DNA from 2 places in the Holzapfeliella sp. JNUCC 80 genome. Region 2 is predicted to be linked to the other one. Evidence: predicted binding sites of a transcription regulator. Region 2 holds the regulator's gene; the other holds the start of a gene.
What was found. Region 2 encodes HrcA, which represses chaperone genes, less so after heat shock. Its sites were predicted from a motif close to TTAGCACTCNNNNNNNNNGAGTGCTAA; they were not measured.
Positions count from the first base shown of each region.

Region 1: clpP (ATP-dependent Clp endopeptidase proteolytic subunit ClpP) is a predicted target of HrcA. The motif match lies at 2,302-2,328, and genes of this name have one in related genera.

Region 1 covers NZ_CM132205.1:381,652-389,040, forward strand. The annotation lists gene JNUCC80_RS01910 (gluconeogenesis factor YvcK family protein) at 1-227, shown strand, start outside; gene whiA (DNA-binding protein WhiA) at 240-1,181, shown strand; gene JNUCC80_RS01920 (MarR family winged helix-turn-helix transcriptional regulator) at 1,201-1,644, shown strand; gene clpP (ATP-dependent Clp endopeptidase proteolytic subunit ClpP) at 1,696-2,277, opposite strand; gene JNUCC80_RS01930 (ABC transporter substrate-binding protein/permease) at 2,491-3,951, shown strand; gene JNUCC80_RS01935 (amino acid ABC transporter ATP-binding protein) at 3,951-4,694, shown strand; gene JNUCC80_RS01940 (FAD/NAD(P)-binding protein) at 4,729-6,543, opposite strand; gene JNUCC80_RS01945 (sugar-binding transcriptional regulator) at 6,934-7,389, shown strand, end outside.
Region 2 covers NZ_CM132205.1:674,794-682,182, reverse strand. The annotation lists partial or broken gene infB (translation initiation factor IF-2) at 1-463, shown strand, start outside; gene rbfA (30S ribosome-binding factor RbfA) at 478-825, shown strand; gene truB (tRNA pseudouridine(55) synthase TruB) at 878-1,780, shown strand; gene ribF (riboflavin biosynthesis protein RibF) at 1,800-2,744, shown strand; gene hrcA (heat-inducible transcriptional repressor HrcA) at 2,847-3,902, shown strand; gene grpE (nucleotide exchange factor GrpE) at 3,914-4,456, shown strand; gene dnaK (molecular chaperone DnaK) at 4,483-6,309, shown strand; gene dnaJ (molecular chaperone DnaJ) at 6,378-7,389, shown strand, end outside.

The DNA.
Region 1 (7,389 bases), 290 kb from region 2:
TTAAAACGCGCACGGTTGATACTGTTTTAGTTAATAACCGCCAAATCCCTCAAAAAATAGTCCACCAAAATTCACCTAAAGGATACCTCAAACCTGTTGAGCATGATGAAGAAGCCTTATTAAATAATGGCGTCAAAGTTATCTCAGGCGATTTTTTGGATATCAAAAATAAAAATATTTACCATGATGGGGTAAAAGTAAGAAACGCAATATTAGATTTATTATAGAAGGAGAAGCGCATGGTAGCATCTTATGCAAGCCAAGTTAAAAAAGAGCTTGCGTCACTAGAAGTTAACGATGAGCATGCCAAATCTGAACTAGCCGCATTCATCAGAATGAGCGGTTCAATTTCAATTGGTCATAAAAGGCTACAACTTAATGTTATAACTGAACATCCAGCCACAGCTCGACGCTTATTTTCCTTGATGAAAAAAGTATATAATATTGAACCTGAAATTATTGTTTCAAGAAAAATGAAACTCAAAAAGAATAACCAGTACGTTGTTAGAATTAAAGAAAAAGTGTCAGAAATATTAGATGACTTAAAAATCATGAAGCCTAATTCTTTTGATATTAGTACAACGATTCCACAACGTGTTATTGACAGCCAGCAAGATAGCATTTGTTATTTAAGAGGGGCATTTTTGACAGGTGGCAGTATTAACAATCCTGAAACTAGTCGATATCACTTGGAAATTTACTCAAATCATCGTAATCACAATGAAGCAATCGCCAAAATTATGAATAAATTTAGTTTAAATGCTAAGACTACGCAAAGGCGAAGTGGTTACATCACCTATCTAAAAGGTGCAGAACAGATTGCTGAATTTTTAAATATTACAGGCGCAACAAGTGCGATGCTAGCTTTTGAAGATTTAAGAATTATGCGAGACATGAGAAATTCGGTTAATCGCTTAGTGAATTGTGATACTGCTAACTTGAAGAAAACAGCAAATGCTGCGGCCAGACAAGTTGAAAATATCAGTTTAATCGAGCAGACTTATGGATTAGATATGTTACCAGAAAAACTACAAGTTTTAGCTTCATTTAGATTAAAAAATCAAGAAATGTCACTAAAAGAACTAGCTGCAAAAATTCCAGATGGTCCAATTTCAAAATCTGGAATCAATCATAGATTTAAAAAGCTAAATGATATTGCAGACAAGATTAGAACAGAATAAATAAATTGGAGAATCGGTTATGGATAATGAAATTATTCTAGGAGAGCAGCTATGCTTTTCGATTTATCAAGCAGATAAATTTTTTAAGAGATTTTACTCAAAAGCACTAGAGCCTTTTAATTTGACGTATGCACAATACATTGTAATGCTTGCTTTATACGAGCATGAATCAATGTCTGTAAAAGAGCTGGGTGAAAATGTAGGCCTTGATAGTGGAACGCTAACACCTTTATTAAGAAGGCTTGAAAAGCTTGATTGGGTTAAGCGTCGTCATTCTTCAGAAGATGAACGTCGATTAGTGTTGAAGCCAACACCTTCAGCTCTTAAAAAGCGTCAAGAGTTGTATGATCATCTCAACTTTTGTTTGAGTAAATTAGACTTAACACCAGAACAATATCAATCATTGAGAGAAACGATGACACAATTAGGTTCAAAACTATCAAAAATCAGTTTTGAAATATAAAAAAACACGCCTCAATTTTATGAGGCGTGTTTTTTATTGATTGAATTATCATTAACGTTTGTTAGTCATGATTTCGTCAATCAAACCGTATTCTTTTGCTTCTGGTGCAGTTAGATAATGATCACGTTCAGTATCTTTTTGAATAGTTTCAATATCTTGTCCAGTTGCATCAGCTAAAATTTTGTTCATTTTTTTACGTGTTTTTAGGATTTCTTCAGCAGCAATTTCAATTTCAGTTGCTTGTCCTTGAGCACCACCAAGAGGTTGGTGAATTAAAACTGTTGAGTTAGGTAAAGCAAAACGTTTACCTTTTGTTCCACCTGCAAGTAGGACACTGGCCATTGACGCAGCCATACCTGTTGCAATTGTTTGAACATCAGCTTTAATGAAGTTCATTGTATCTAAAATAGCTAATCCAGAAGTGATAACCCCACCAGGTGAGTTAATGTAGATTGAGATATCTTTTTCAGAATCTTGGGCATCCAAGAAAAGTAATTGTGAAATAATTGAATTAGCCATTTGGTCATTAACTTCTCCAGATAGCATGATGATACGATCTTTAAGTAAACGAGAATAGATATCGTAAGAACGTTCACCACGAGAAGTTTGTTCAATAACTGTTGGTATAAGCATATTTTAAGTGCCTCCTTTTAGTAATTAGCACTCTTTTAAGTACTGTGCTAATTTAATCATAAAATAAGAATAAGGTCAATATGCAATGACTAAATTTACTAAGCTAAAACCAGCTGTATTCTAAATTAAACTGGCGTTTTTATACTAAAATATGATATCTTAAATTTATATTAAGTATTATAATAAAACATTATTTGTGTGAGAGGGTTTACAATGAAAAGCAAAATTATGCTAGTTGTGATGAGCTTTGCACTCTTAGTGAGTGGTATTTTTATGACCAGTCATCAAGAGACTGTCAAAGCTGAAGAAAAAAAAGTTTACCAGATTGGGACTGATGTAACGTATCCACCTTTTGAGTTTGCTAATTCAAGCAATACAGAGTACATAGGAATCGATATTGATATAATAAAAGCAGTTGCTAAGGCTGAAAATTTTGAGGTTAAGATTTTACCACTGGGCTTTAGTGCTGCAGTTCAAGCACTTGATACAGGTCAAGTAGATGGTGTGATTGCTGGGACAACAATTACTGCTGACCGTGAGAAGAAAATGGACTTTGGAACACCATATTTCAACACAGGGGCAGTTTTTGTAACGGCACAAAATAATGATTCAATCAAGTCCATGGAAGATGCTAGAGGTAAAAGAGTCGCAGTTAAAACAGGGACAGCCGCTGCTAACTATGGTATTGAACAAGCTAAAAAATATGACTTTACAGTTGTAACATTTGATGACACTAATTCCATGTATCAAGATGTTTTGACTGGTAATTCTGCTGGTTTGTTTGAAGATATGCCGGTTATTACCTATGCTATTAACCAAGGGACAGCTTTAAAGGTATCTTCAGAAGCTAACACAACAGGTCAGTATGGTTTTTCAGTTAAAAAAGGTCAAAATCAAGAATTACTGGAAGCCTTCAATAAAGGTCTTGAAAAAATTAAGCAGAGTGGCGAATACGATCAAATCGTGTCACGTTACTTAGGAAAAGACGCTTTAGAATTACAAAAGCAACAAAAAGAAAGTGAAAGTACTTTTGGAGGGTTGCTAAAAGTTAACGGTACTGCATTATTAGATGGACTAAAAGAAACAATGGCATTGACGATTATGGCCATTTTCTTTGCAACTATTTTTGGAATTGTCTTCGGATTAATGGGCGTTGTTCCAAGTAAAATCTTAAATGGCATTTCAACGACAGTTATTTACATTTTCCGTGGATTGCCATTACTAGTACTGGCATTGTTCATTTATACAGGTATCCCAAGCTTAACAGGGGTAAAAATTCCAGCTGTTGTTGCCGGAATTATCACCTTAATGTTCAATGAAGGGGCTTATACAGCGGCCTTCATTGCAGGTGGGATTAAGTCTGTTGATAAAGGACAAATGGAAGCAGCGCGTTCACTTGGATTGCCATTTGGTAAAGCCATGAGACGAGTTGTGCTACCACAAGGAATTAAGTTAATTATTCCATCATTTATCAACCAATTCATTATCACATTGAAAGATACATCAATCTTATCAATCATCGGATTAGTTGAACTAACACAAACAGGTAAGATTATCATTGCTAGAAATCTTGAAGGATTCAAAGTTTGGGCAATTATCGCACTGATTTACTTAGTAATCATTACCTTATTAACATGGGCTTCTAAATATGTAGAAAGAAGGTTGAACAAATAATGGCTAAAAAAACCGAAAACATTATTAAAGTTCGTGACTTACAAAAAAGTTATGGCGACAATCACGTAATTAAAGGCGTTGATTTAGACGTTAAACGTAACCAAGTTGTGGTTATTATTGGACCTTCTGGATCAGGTAAAAGTACTTTCTTGAGAATGCTAAACCATTTAGAGGAACCAACAGGCGGAAACATTAATATTGATGGTCATGACTTGAACAGTAAAGAAACTGACATCAATAAAGTCCGTGAAAAAATCGGCATGGTGTTTCAACACTTTAACTTATTTAATAATTTAAATGTTCTAGATAACTTAACTTTAGCACCAAGAGAACTAGGCTTAATGAGTCAAGAAGAAGCTGAAAAGAAAGCGCGTCAATATCTTAAACGTGTGGGTCTAAGTGACAAAGCAGAAGTCAAAGTTGACTCACTATCAGGTGGACAAAAGCAACGTGTCGCAATTGCGCGTTCACTTGTAATGAACCCAGATGTGATGCTTTTTGATGAACCAACAAGTGCGTTAGATCCTGAAATGGTTGGCGATGTTTTAGGTGTTATGAAAGACGTGGCTAAAGAAGGAATGACCATGCTTGTGGTTACTCACGAAATGGGATTTGCTAAAGAAGTGGCAGATCACGTGCTATTCTTTGATCAAGGACACATTATTGAACAGGGAACACCTGAACAAATCTTTGATCATCCACAACACAAACGAACACAAGACTTTTTATCAAAAGTGCTATAATCAAAAAGCTACCGCGATATCGCGGTAGCTTTTTTTAATTGTTAATGTTTTTTAAGAATGCGTTGAACATGGCCTGGCTTTCGTTAATAAAGAAGTTGTCAGGAGTAACTTGAGCAACCGTTGTCGTTTGGAAATGAAGACCTTCGGTTGGTAGTCCCCAAATGAATAAGTTTTTAACCAATTTATCTTCATGGTTGATAACTTGATTAGTTTTACGATCGACGGCAATAGCACCTGTCTGCAAGTCGTCGTCGTTGTTGAGTTTATGTGGTTTGATTGTGGTGTTCAACAGTTCCTTGTAAACAGGGTCATGTGCAGTGATAACAGATTCTTTAGGTAAACGGCTTTCGATTAATGTTGTCGCTTTGATATTGTGCCAGTGATTTTTAATCATAAATTGGTTATCAAAAGGTTTAAATTCAACAGGTGGTGCAATGAAATGGACAATATTAGCCCTGACAAGTGCTTCTAGCTCTAATAAACGTGTCACAGCAGGACCAGCAGCTAAAAAGTTATTCAGTGACTTGAAGCTACCCAAGAATTGGTTGACGTAATCTGATGGATCAAATAAATCATTTTCGATAATAAAACGAATACTCTTTCTAAGATCACGAATCATTTCAAGTGTTGTTGCCAGTGGACTAGTTTGATTACCTCGTAAAGCTTCTGTTGCATCGTGAAACAAAAAGTTTCCGATAGTAGAGGTGAAGTCGTCTAAATCACTAGGTTTGATTTCTGCTTCGGGTTGGATTAACTTATCAAAATTAAAGAGACGGTGAGGTAAAAATTGTTTTTTGATATTGTCATCAAGATGGCCGTTAGATAATTGATTGAAAATTTCTTTTTGACTTAGATTAGGTAGACTTTTTGTGTAGTACACATAGGCTAAATCCTTTACCATCAATTTAAGAAATGTTTGATAGGACAAGCTAGAAGGGTTAAGTGTTTTGAGATAGGAGCGTGTTAAAAATTTTGGTGTCATTGTCCCAGTTAAACTTTTTTCATAGTTTCCTTTAGCATGAGAAGGGTAACCACGTCTTGAAAAGCCATACATAAGTGGTTCTTGACCGCTTTTGTGATAATGGTATCGACCTTTGTCATCTATTGAGAAGTGGCCGCCTCGACCTTGAGTTAAGAGTGTCACGTAATCATAAAAGGTTAATCCTAAACCACGTAAAATTACTTTTTCTTGTGGCTTAATTGTTTCAAGGTTAGTTAAACTAGGATTTTTAGCTGGAATATAAGTAAGATTATGGTTAGCAGCAAAGTCAATTAACCTATCTTCGGATTTTGTAAGTGTATTTAGTGGAAATCCAGTTGCCATAAATACTGCTGAAAAAGAATCTGTAAAACTTGAAGTCTGAACTTCAAACAAATTAGAAGAAGTAACGGTAACACTTGTAACTTCTTGATTAATAAAATTAATAGAAATATTCTTTTGTGTAAGGGTATCAACTAGCTTTTTAAAAGCCCATTTAGCATAGATACCGAATAAACTTCTTGAAGCATAATCAGTGACAGACAACATTTCAGCTTCGGTTAAAAGTGCTTCTTTTTGACTAGGTGTCAGTTGTGAATCTTTAATAGCTAAAGAACTACGTGGTGATTTAATCCAGTCAAAAAAACTAGGAGACTCTGATGTGTTTTGGCTAAATAAAGTTGCCTGACCACACGGGGTATTCATAATTAAAAGATGATTTTGGTCAGCTATCCAAACACTACCCCCTATATCAAAAGAATCAAAGACGATAACGTCTAATGATTCATGACTTAGCTGTTCACTATTCAAGTTGATTTGATCAAGTGTCGAAATTCCCCGAGGACCAGCCCCAACAATTGCAATTTTCATAATTAAACCTACTTTCTTATTCACTATATAATGATTACCTATATTTTAACATTTTTAAACTAATAAAAAACCGCCAAGCACTCAATAAGAATGCTTGGCGGTTTAAGAATGATGCACCTCCTGGGAGTTGAACCCAGATTTCAAGAACCGGAATCTTGCGTGCGATCCATTACACTAAAGGTGCGACACAACGAGAATTATAACAATAAAATTATAAATAGCCAACAAATTAAAAAATAAACTTTTCACTTGAAAAGAATTTTTATAGTTGGTATACTCTACTTGTCGAATGAAGGAGATAGCAAAAAAGCTACTTCTTAATTTTTTGAAATTAATGGGTCACTCAACGACATCTAAGGGACGTTTTGAGACCCAAAAGGAGTGCCGTTCATGTTAAATAATTTATCGTGGATTGAGAATATCGCTCCGGATTTCTTAAAGGTCATTCGACAGCGATATGAAATTTTACAACAAATTTCATGGCTTTCTCCAGTTGGAAGGCGGTCTTTAGCAGTTAAACTTGGGCTTTCTGAAAGAAGTATGCGTACTGAAACAGAATATCTTAAACAAGTTGGACTGATAGATATTGGCCGTCGAGGGATGACTTTAACTGAGAAAGGTGAGCAAACGTTAGAACAATTAGCACCAGTAATTGCTAAAGTATATAACGTAAGTCAGATAGAATCTGACTTAGCTGCACATTTACAAATCGCTCGTGCGGTGATTGTTCCGGGTAATACCGATGTTCAGCCACACCTTTCAAAATCATTAGGTGATGCACTTAATGATGCATTAAAGTTGTTGTTACCACTTGGGCATAATATCATTACTGTTTTCGGTGGTGTG
Region 2 (7,389 bases):
AGCTACTGCAAGTAATGCTATCGTTATCGGATTTAATGTTCGTCCAACACAACAAGTAAGAAAACAAGCTGAAACTGAAAACGTTGATATTCGTCTATATGGTGTTATCTATAAAGCTATTGATGAAATTGAATCAGCTATGAAGGGTATGCTAGATCCTGAATTCCAAGAAAAAGTTACAGGTAACTTAATTGTTCGTGAAACATTCCACGTTTCAAAACTTGGAACTATCGCTGGTGCATTCGTAACTAACGGTTCAATTCAACGTGATAGTGGTGTAAGATTAATCCGTAATGGTATTGTTATCTACGAAGGAAAATTATCTTCACTAAAACGCTTTAAAGATGATGCTAAAGAAGTAAATCAAGGCTTTGACTGTGGTTTGATGATTGAAAACTACAATGACATCAAAGTTGATGATGAAATTGAAGCTTATGTCATGGAAGAAGTTCCTGTTAAATAAAAGGGGGAATTCCAATGAAACACCGTATTGAACGTGTGCAACAAGAAATTTTACGTGAAGTCACAACAGTATTACGAAAAAACGTTAAAGACCCTAGAGTTAAAGACGTTACGGTTACTGATGTTGAACTAACGGGTGATTTATCTCAAGCTACTATTTACTATAGTATTTTGTCTGATAAGGCATCTGACAATCAAAAAGTTGAAGAAGGACTTAAAAAATCAACAGGTTTAATTCGTCACGAAGTAGGGCGTAATTTGACAACGTTTAAAGTTCCTGAATTAATCTTTAAAAAAGATGATTCTGTTGCTTATGGTGCCAAAATTGATGCTTTGATTCGTCAATTAAATCAAAAAGACTAAAAAACGCCATTTTATGGCGTTTTTTTTATAATAAAGGATGGTTAAGTAAGATATGTTAAGTGGTGTAATTGTTTTATATAAAACTAAGGGGATGACGAGTACCGACTGCGTTCGTGATATGCGTCGCGTTCTTCAAATGAAAAAAGTGGGTCATGGTGGTACTTTAGATCCATCAGTAGAAGGAATCTTGCCAATTGCGATTGGACAAGCAACTAAAATCATCGATTTGATGCAGACCCATGATAAAGCGTATATTGGTGAAGCCATTTTAGGCTTTGAAACTGATACGGAAGACTTAGATGGTGAAGTGACGAAATCACAAGATGTTGAGACCCCCTATTCAGAAGAAGAAATTGTAGCAGCGATGGCACAACTAACAGGGGATGTTGAACAACTACCGCCAATGTATTCATCCGTTAAAATTAAAGGGCGTCGATTATATGATTATGCGCGAAACAACATTCCTGTTGAACGCCCAATTCGCCATATTAAAGTATCTAAATATGCCAAAATAGGACAATCTACTTACGATGAACAAAACAAGCAGCAACGATTTAAATTTGAAATTACTTGTTCAAAGGGAACTTATGTGAGAACACTAATTAAACAATTAGGCGATATTCTTGGCGTTCCTGCTGTTATGAGCTCATTGACCCGTGCTAAAAGTGCTGGATTCGGGTTGAAAGATGCTGTTTTATTAGAGACTTTAAAAGAACAACCTGAAAAAGCACCTGATTATGTGGTACCTCTTGAACGTTTCTTTGAAGATCAACCGGCTTACCATTTAAGCGATAAAGAGTTTGAAATGGTACAAAATGGTGCCAAACTTAAATTTCCAATTGACGTAGAACGTCTATGTTTGTATCATAATCGAAAAATAAAAGCGATTTACAAGAAAGACGTTAAACATCCGCCACTTTATCGTCCGGAAATGATGTTGCTTCAAAATAGTTAACCGATAAGGGAGGATAAGTATGCGTAGTTACGAACTAGATTATCCAGTTAATAATCAAATTGTCGAACCTCAAGGAATTGTATTGGTTCTTGGATTTTTTGATGGTGTTCATCTAGGTCATCGTCAATTAATTGAAAAAGGTCAAAAAGTTGCTCAAGAGCAAAACTTGAAATTAGCTGTTATGACAATGAATACGCACCCTAGCAAAATATATGGTCCAGCTGATGTTACTGTGCCGTTAATTACTACAACAAGTGAAAAACAACAATTGATGAATGAAGCAGGGGTCGATATCTTCTATATTGGCAATTTCAATGGCCCGCTAGCTAAGGTTCAACCTGATGAATTTATCAACAATGTTCTGGTTAAATTAAATGTTAAAGCAGTTGTTGCAGGATTTGATTATACTTTTGGAAAAAAAGAAGTAGCTAATATGTCATTGCTAAAACAGTTAGCTCAAAATAAATTTGATGTTTATGAAGTCGACAGTTACAACAAAGGTAATGAAAAAGTTAGTTCAACTCGAATTCGTCGATTAATCGAAAAAGGTGACGTCGATCAGGCTAATGAATTACTGGATTCAATTTATCAGACATCTGGACAAGTCGTTCATGGGTTCAAACGCGGCCGAAAATTGGGGTTTCCAACGGCTAATATTGCTTCTAGTGAAGATAAGGTCGGTCTAGCCTCAGGTGCCTATACTGTTGAATTGAAGGTTCATAACCAATGGTATCAAGGGATGGCAAGTGTTGGTTATAACATTACATTTGATGATGTGAAAGATTTATCCGTTGAAGTCAATATTTTTGATTTTGATGAAGATATTTATGATGAAATTGTTGATGTGAGATGGTATCACTATCTTCGACCAGAAGAAAAGTACCCCTCAGTCGTTGCTTTAATTGAACAATTGAACCAAGACGAAGCCAATAGCAAAGCCTATTTCAAAACCTTAAAAAAATAGCTTGATAATTTTAGCTGTCATCTTGACATTCTGCTATTTAGTTGTTATATTCTAATAGTTAGCACTCGTAATTTAATAGTGCTAATTCGAAGAGGTGACGCTATGTTATCAAAACGACAAGAACTAATATTAAAGATGATTATCAATGTCTTTAACAAGACACAACAGCCTGTTGGGTCAAAGACATTGATGGATGAACTAACGATTCAAGTTTCTTCAGCCACTATCAGAAATGAAATGGCTAAGCTTGAGGAATTAGGATTAATCGAAAAAACACATTCATCTTCTGGTCGTGTCCCATCAAATAAGGGATATCGCTATTATCTAGATTATTTATTACAGCCAACAGATATGCCAGAAAACTTGCATGAAAAACTGCAAATAGATTTCAATCATCAATTTCAAAAAATTGACGATATTGTATCTCGTTCGGCAAAAATATTATCTGATCTGACTAGTTATACAGCTTTTGTAGCTAGTCCAGAAATTCAGTTTTGTAGAATTACTGAATTTCGCATCGTGCCACTTTCTAATCATCAAATGATGGCAATTTTGGTTACCAGCGATGGCGACGTCAAAAATCAGCTTTATCGCTTACCTGAGGATGTATCGGGTAAAGAACTAGAATCATTAGTTGAGAAAATCAATACGGCAGTTAAGGGCAAAACTTTACATGAAGTATCGAGTTATTCTTCTGAGAAGTTCATGTCAATTCTCGGTATTGAAGAGGACACAGCTAGTTTGATTCTTCTTCAATTATTGAAGGATGTTTTCAAACCAACTGAAACTGATCAACTATTCGTTAATGGTGAGTTGAATCTCCTTAACAATTATTCTAGTTTTGATGACTTGGATAATTTGAAGTCACTTTATCAGTTGCTTAGTCATCCAGAGATATTTTCAGATTTAATTCATGAAAATAGTCTAAACAATCCAGCATTTTCAGTTCATGTCCGTTTAGGAGACGAGCTACCGCTTGATTTATTGAAAGACTACAGTCTATTGACGGCTACATATGAAGTCGGTGACTTTGGAAATGGAATTGTCGCTTTACTAGGGCCAACAAACATGCCCTATTCACAGATGATTAGTTTAATGAACTACTTCAAAGAAGAACTTGCAGATCAATTACTAGATTATTATAGCAAGTTTAGATAAGGAGGATGACAGTGTCTAACGAAGAAAAAGATATTAAACAAGAAAATACAACCGAAGAACCTGTTGAAGAAACAACGGAAGAAGTTGTTGAAGCAGAAGAACCTTCAGAAGTTGAAAAACTTCAACAAGAGCTTGAAGAAGCGCAAGATAAATACTTGCGTTCACAAGCTGAAATCCAAAATATTCAAACACGTCAACAAAAAGAACTCGCTCAATTCAGTAAATATGAAGGTCAAAGCCTTGCAAAAGAAATTTTGCCAGCTTTAGACAATTTACAAAGAGCTTTACAAGTTCAAGCTGACGATGAGGCTTCAAGCCAATTGAAAAAAGGGATTGAATTAACTTATAACGCATTAATGAAAGCTTTAAATGATAAAGGCATTACAGAAGTTGAAGCAGAAGGTGCACATTTTGATCCAAATTATCACCAAGCTGTCCAAACAGTTGAAGCAACTGAAGACCATCCAAAAGATACAGTTGTTGAAGTTTATCAACCTGGATACTTATTTAAAGATCGTATTTTAAGACCTGCAATGGTTAGCGTTGCAAACTAAGAAATTCGAAAGGAAGTTATTGATTTATGTCAAAAGTTATTGGTATTGATTTAGGAACAACTAACTCAGCAGTTGCTGTTTTAGAAGGTAAAGAACCAAAAATTATTGCAAACCCAGAAGGTAACCGTACAACTCCTTCTGTTGTTGCTTTTAAAGATGGTGAAATTCAAGTTGGGGAAGTTGCTAAAAGACAAGCAATTACAAACCCAGACACAATTTCTTCTATCAAACGTCACATTGGTGAAGCTGGTTACAAAGTAACTGTTGGTGACAAGTCATATACACCACAAGAAATTTCAGCAATGATTTTACAACACATCAAAAAATTCAGTGAAGATTACTTAGGTGAAGAAGTAACAGAAGCTGTTATTACAGTGCCTGCTTACTTCAATGATTCACAAAGACAAGCAACAAAAGATGCTGGTAAGATTGCTGGTTTAGATGTTAAACGTATTGTTAACGAACCAACTGCTAGTGCTTTAGCTTATGGTTTAGACAAAGCCGAAGAAGACGAAAAAATCCTTGTTTATGACTTGGGTGGTGGTACATTTGACGTTTCTATCCTTGAATTAGGTGACGGTGTATTCCAAGTACTTTCAACAAATGGTGATACTCACTTAGGTGGGGATGACTTTGATGAAGCAATCATGGATTGGTTGATTGCACAATTTAAAGACGAAAATGGTATTGACTTATCTAAAGATAAAATGGCATTACAACGTCTAAAAGATGCAGCTGAAAAAGCTAAAAAAGATTTATCAGGTGTAACAACAACTCAAATTAGCTTGCCATTTATCTCAGCAGGTGAAGCAGGTCCATTACACTTGGAAACAACCTTAACTCGCGCTAAATTCGATGAAATCACAGCTGAATTAGTTGAAAGAACAAGAATCCCAGTTGAAAATGCACTAAAAGATGCTGGACTTTCAAAAGATGAAGTTGACAAAGTTATCTTAAACGGTGGTTCAACACGTATTCTTTCAGTTCAAAAAGCTGTTGAAGACTGGACAGGTAAAAAACCTGATCACTCAATCAACCCTGATGAAGCTGTTGCCTTAGGTGCTGCTGTTCAAGGTGGTGTGATTTCAGGTGACGTTAAAGATGTTGTTCTTCTTGACGTAACACCATTATCATTAGGTATCGAAACAATGGGTGGCGTTTCAACTAAATTAATTGAACGTAACACAACAATTCCTACAAGTAAGTCACAAGTCTTCTCAACAGCTGCTGACAATCAACCAGCTGTAGACATTCACGTTCTTCAAGGTGAACGTCCAATGGCTGCTGATAACAAGACGCTAGGTCGTTTCCAATTAACAGATATTCCACCAGCACCACGTGGTGTTCCTCAAATCGAAGTTAAATTTGACATTGATAAAAATGGTATTGTAAATGTATCTGCTAAAGACTTAGGTACTCAAAAAGAACAAAAAATTACAATCCAAAGTTCATCAGGTCTATCAGATGAAGAAATTGAACGTATGACAAAAGATGCTGAAGAAAACGCTGAAGCAGATAAAAAACGTAAAGAAGAAGTAGACTTACGTAATGAAGTTGATCAATTAATCTTCACAACTGATAAGACATTGAAAGAATTAGATGGCAAAGTTTCTGAAGAAGAAGTTTCAAAAGCTAAAGAAGCTCTAGAAGCTTTAGAAAAAGCACAATCTGACAATGACTTAGAAGCGATGAAAGCTAAAAAAGATGAATTGAACCAAATCGTTCAAGATCTTACAACAAAACTATACCAACAAGCACAAGAAGCCCAAGGTGGCGAACAATCAGGTCAAGCAAACAACGATGACACCGTAGATGGTGACTTCCGTGAAGTAGACCCTGATAAAGATAAATAACAATTACGATGAAAAAGTCAAATTGTCAATTTGACTTTTTTCATTTATAGAAATGAAAGAGGAATTTTATGGCACAACAACGAGATTACTATGAAGTCCTGGGTCTTTCTAAAAATGCATCGGAAGCCGAAATAAAAAAAGCTTATCGTAAACTATCTAAAAAATACCACCCTGATTTGAATGATTCTGAGGATGCTGAAGAAAAGTTCAAAGAAGTTAGTGAAGCTTATGAAGTCTTGAGCGACTCCCAAAAACGCGCTGCTTATGATAATTATGGTCATGCAGGTGTTAATGGTGGTGCCCAAGGTGGAGCTGGTGGTTTTGGTGGCGGTGCCCAAGGCTTTGGCGGTTTTGAAGACATCTTTAACCAATTCTTTGGTGGTGGAGCTGCCGGCGGTGGCCGTGCACAAGATCCAACTGCACCAAGAAAAGGGCATGATTTAGATTACACCATGACACTTGAGTTTGAAGAAGCAATTTTCGGTAAGAAAACAAATGTCACATATGATCGTGATGAAACATGTAAGACTTGTGATGGTAAGGGTGCAAAACCAGGTACTTCAACCAAAACTTGTCAAAAATGTCATGGTTCAGGTCATATGACCGTAGATCGTCAAACAATGCTTGGTATGGTTCGTCAACAAGTTGCCTGTGATGAATGTCACGGTCAAGGTGTGATTATTGAAACACCTTGTGAAGACTGTCATGGTAAAGGAACAACTGAACAAAGACACACTGTTGAAGTTAATATTCCAGCAGGTGTTGACCAAGGCCAACAAATTCATTTAACTGGTCAAGGTGAAGCTGGTGCTAATGGCGGGCCTTACGGTGATTTATACATTGTTTTACGTGTGCGTCCAAGTAAGACATTTGAACGTTCAGGAACAACAATTTACTACACTGTTCCAATTAGCTTTGCTCAAGCTGCACTTGGTGATGAAATTGACGTTGATACTGTTCATGGTAAAGTGAAATTGCGTATTCCAGCTGGAACACAAACAGGAACAACCTTTAGGTTAAACGGTAAAGGTGTTCCGCAATTGAACGGACATGGAACAGGTAACCAAGAAACAACAGTTA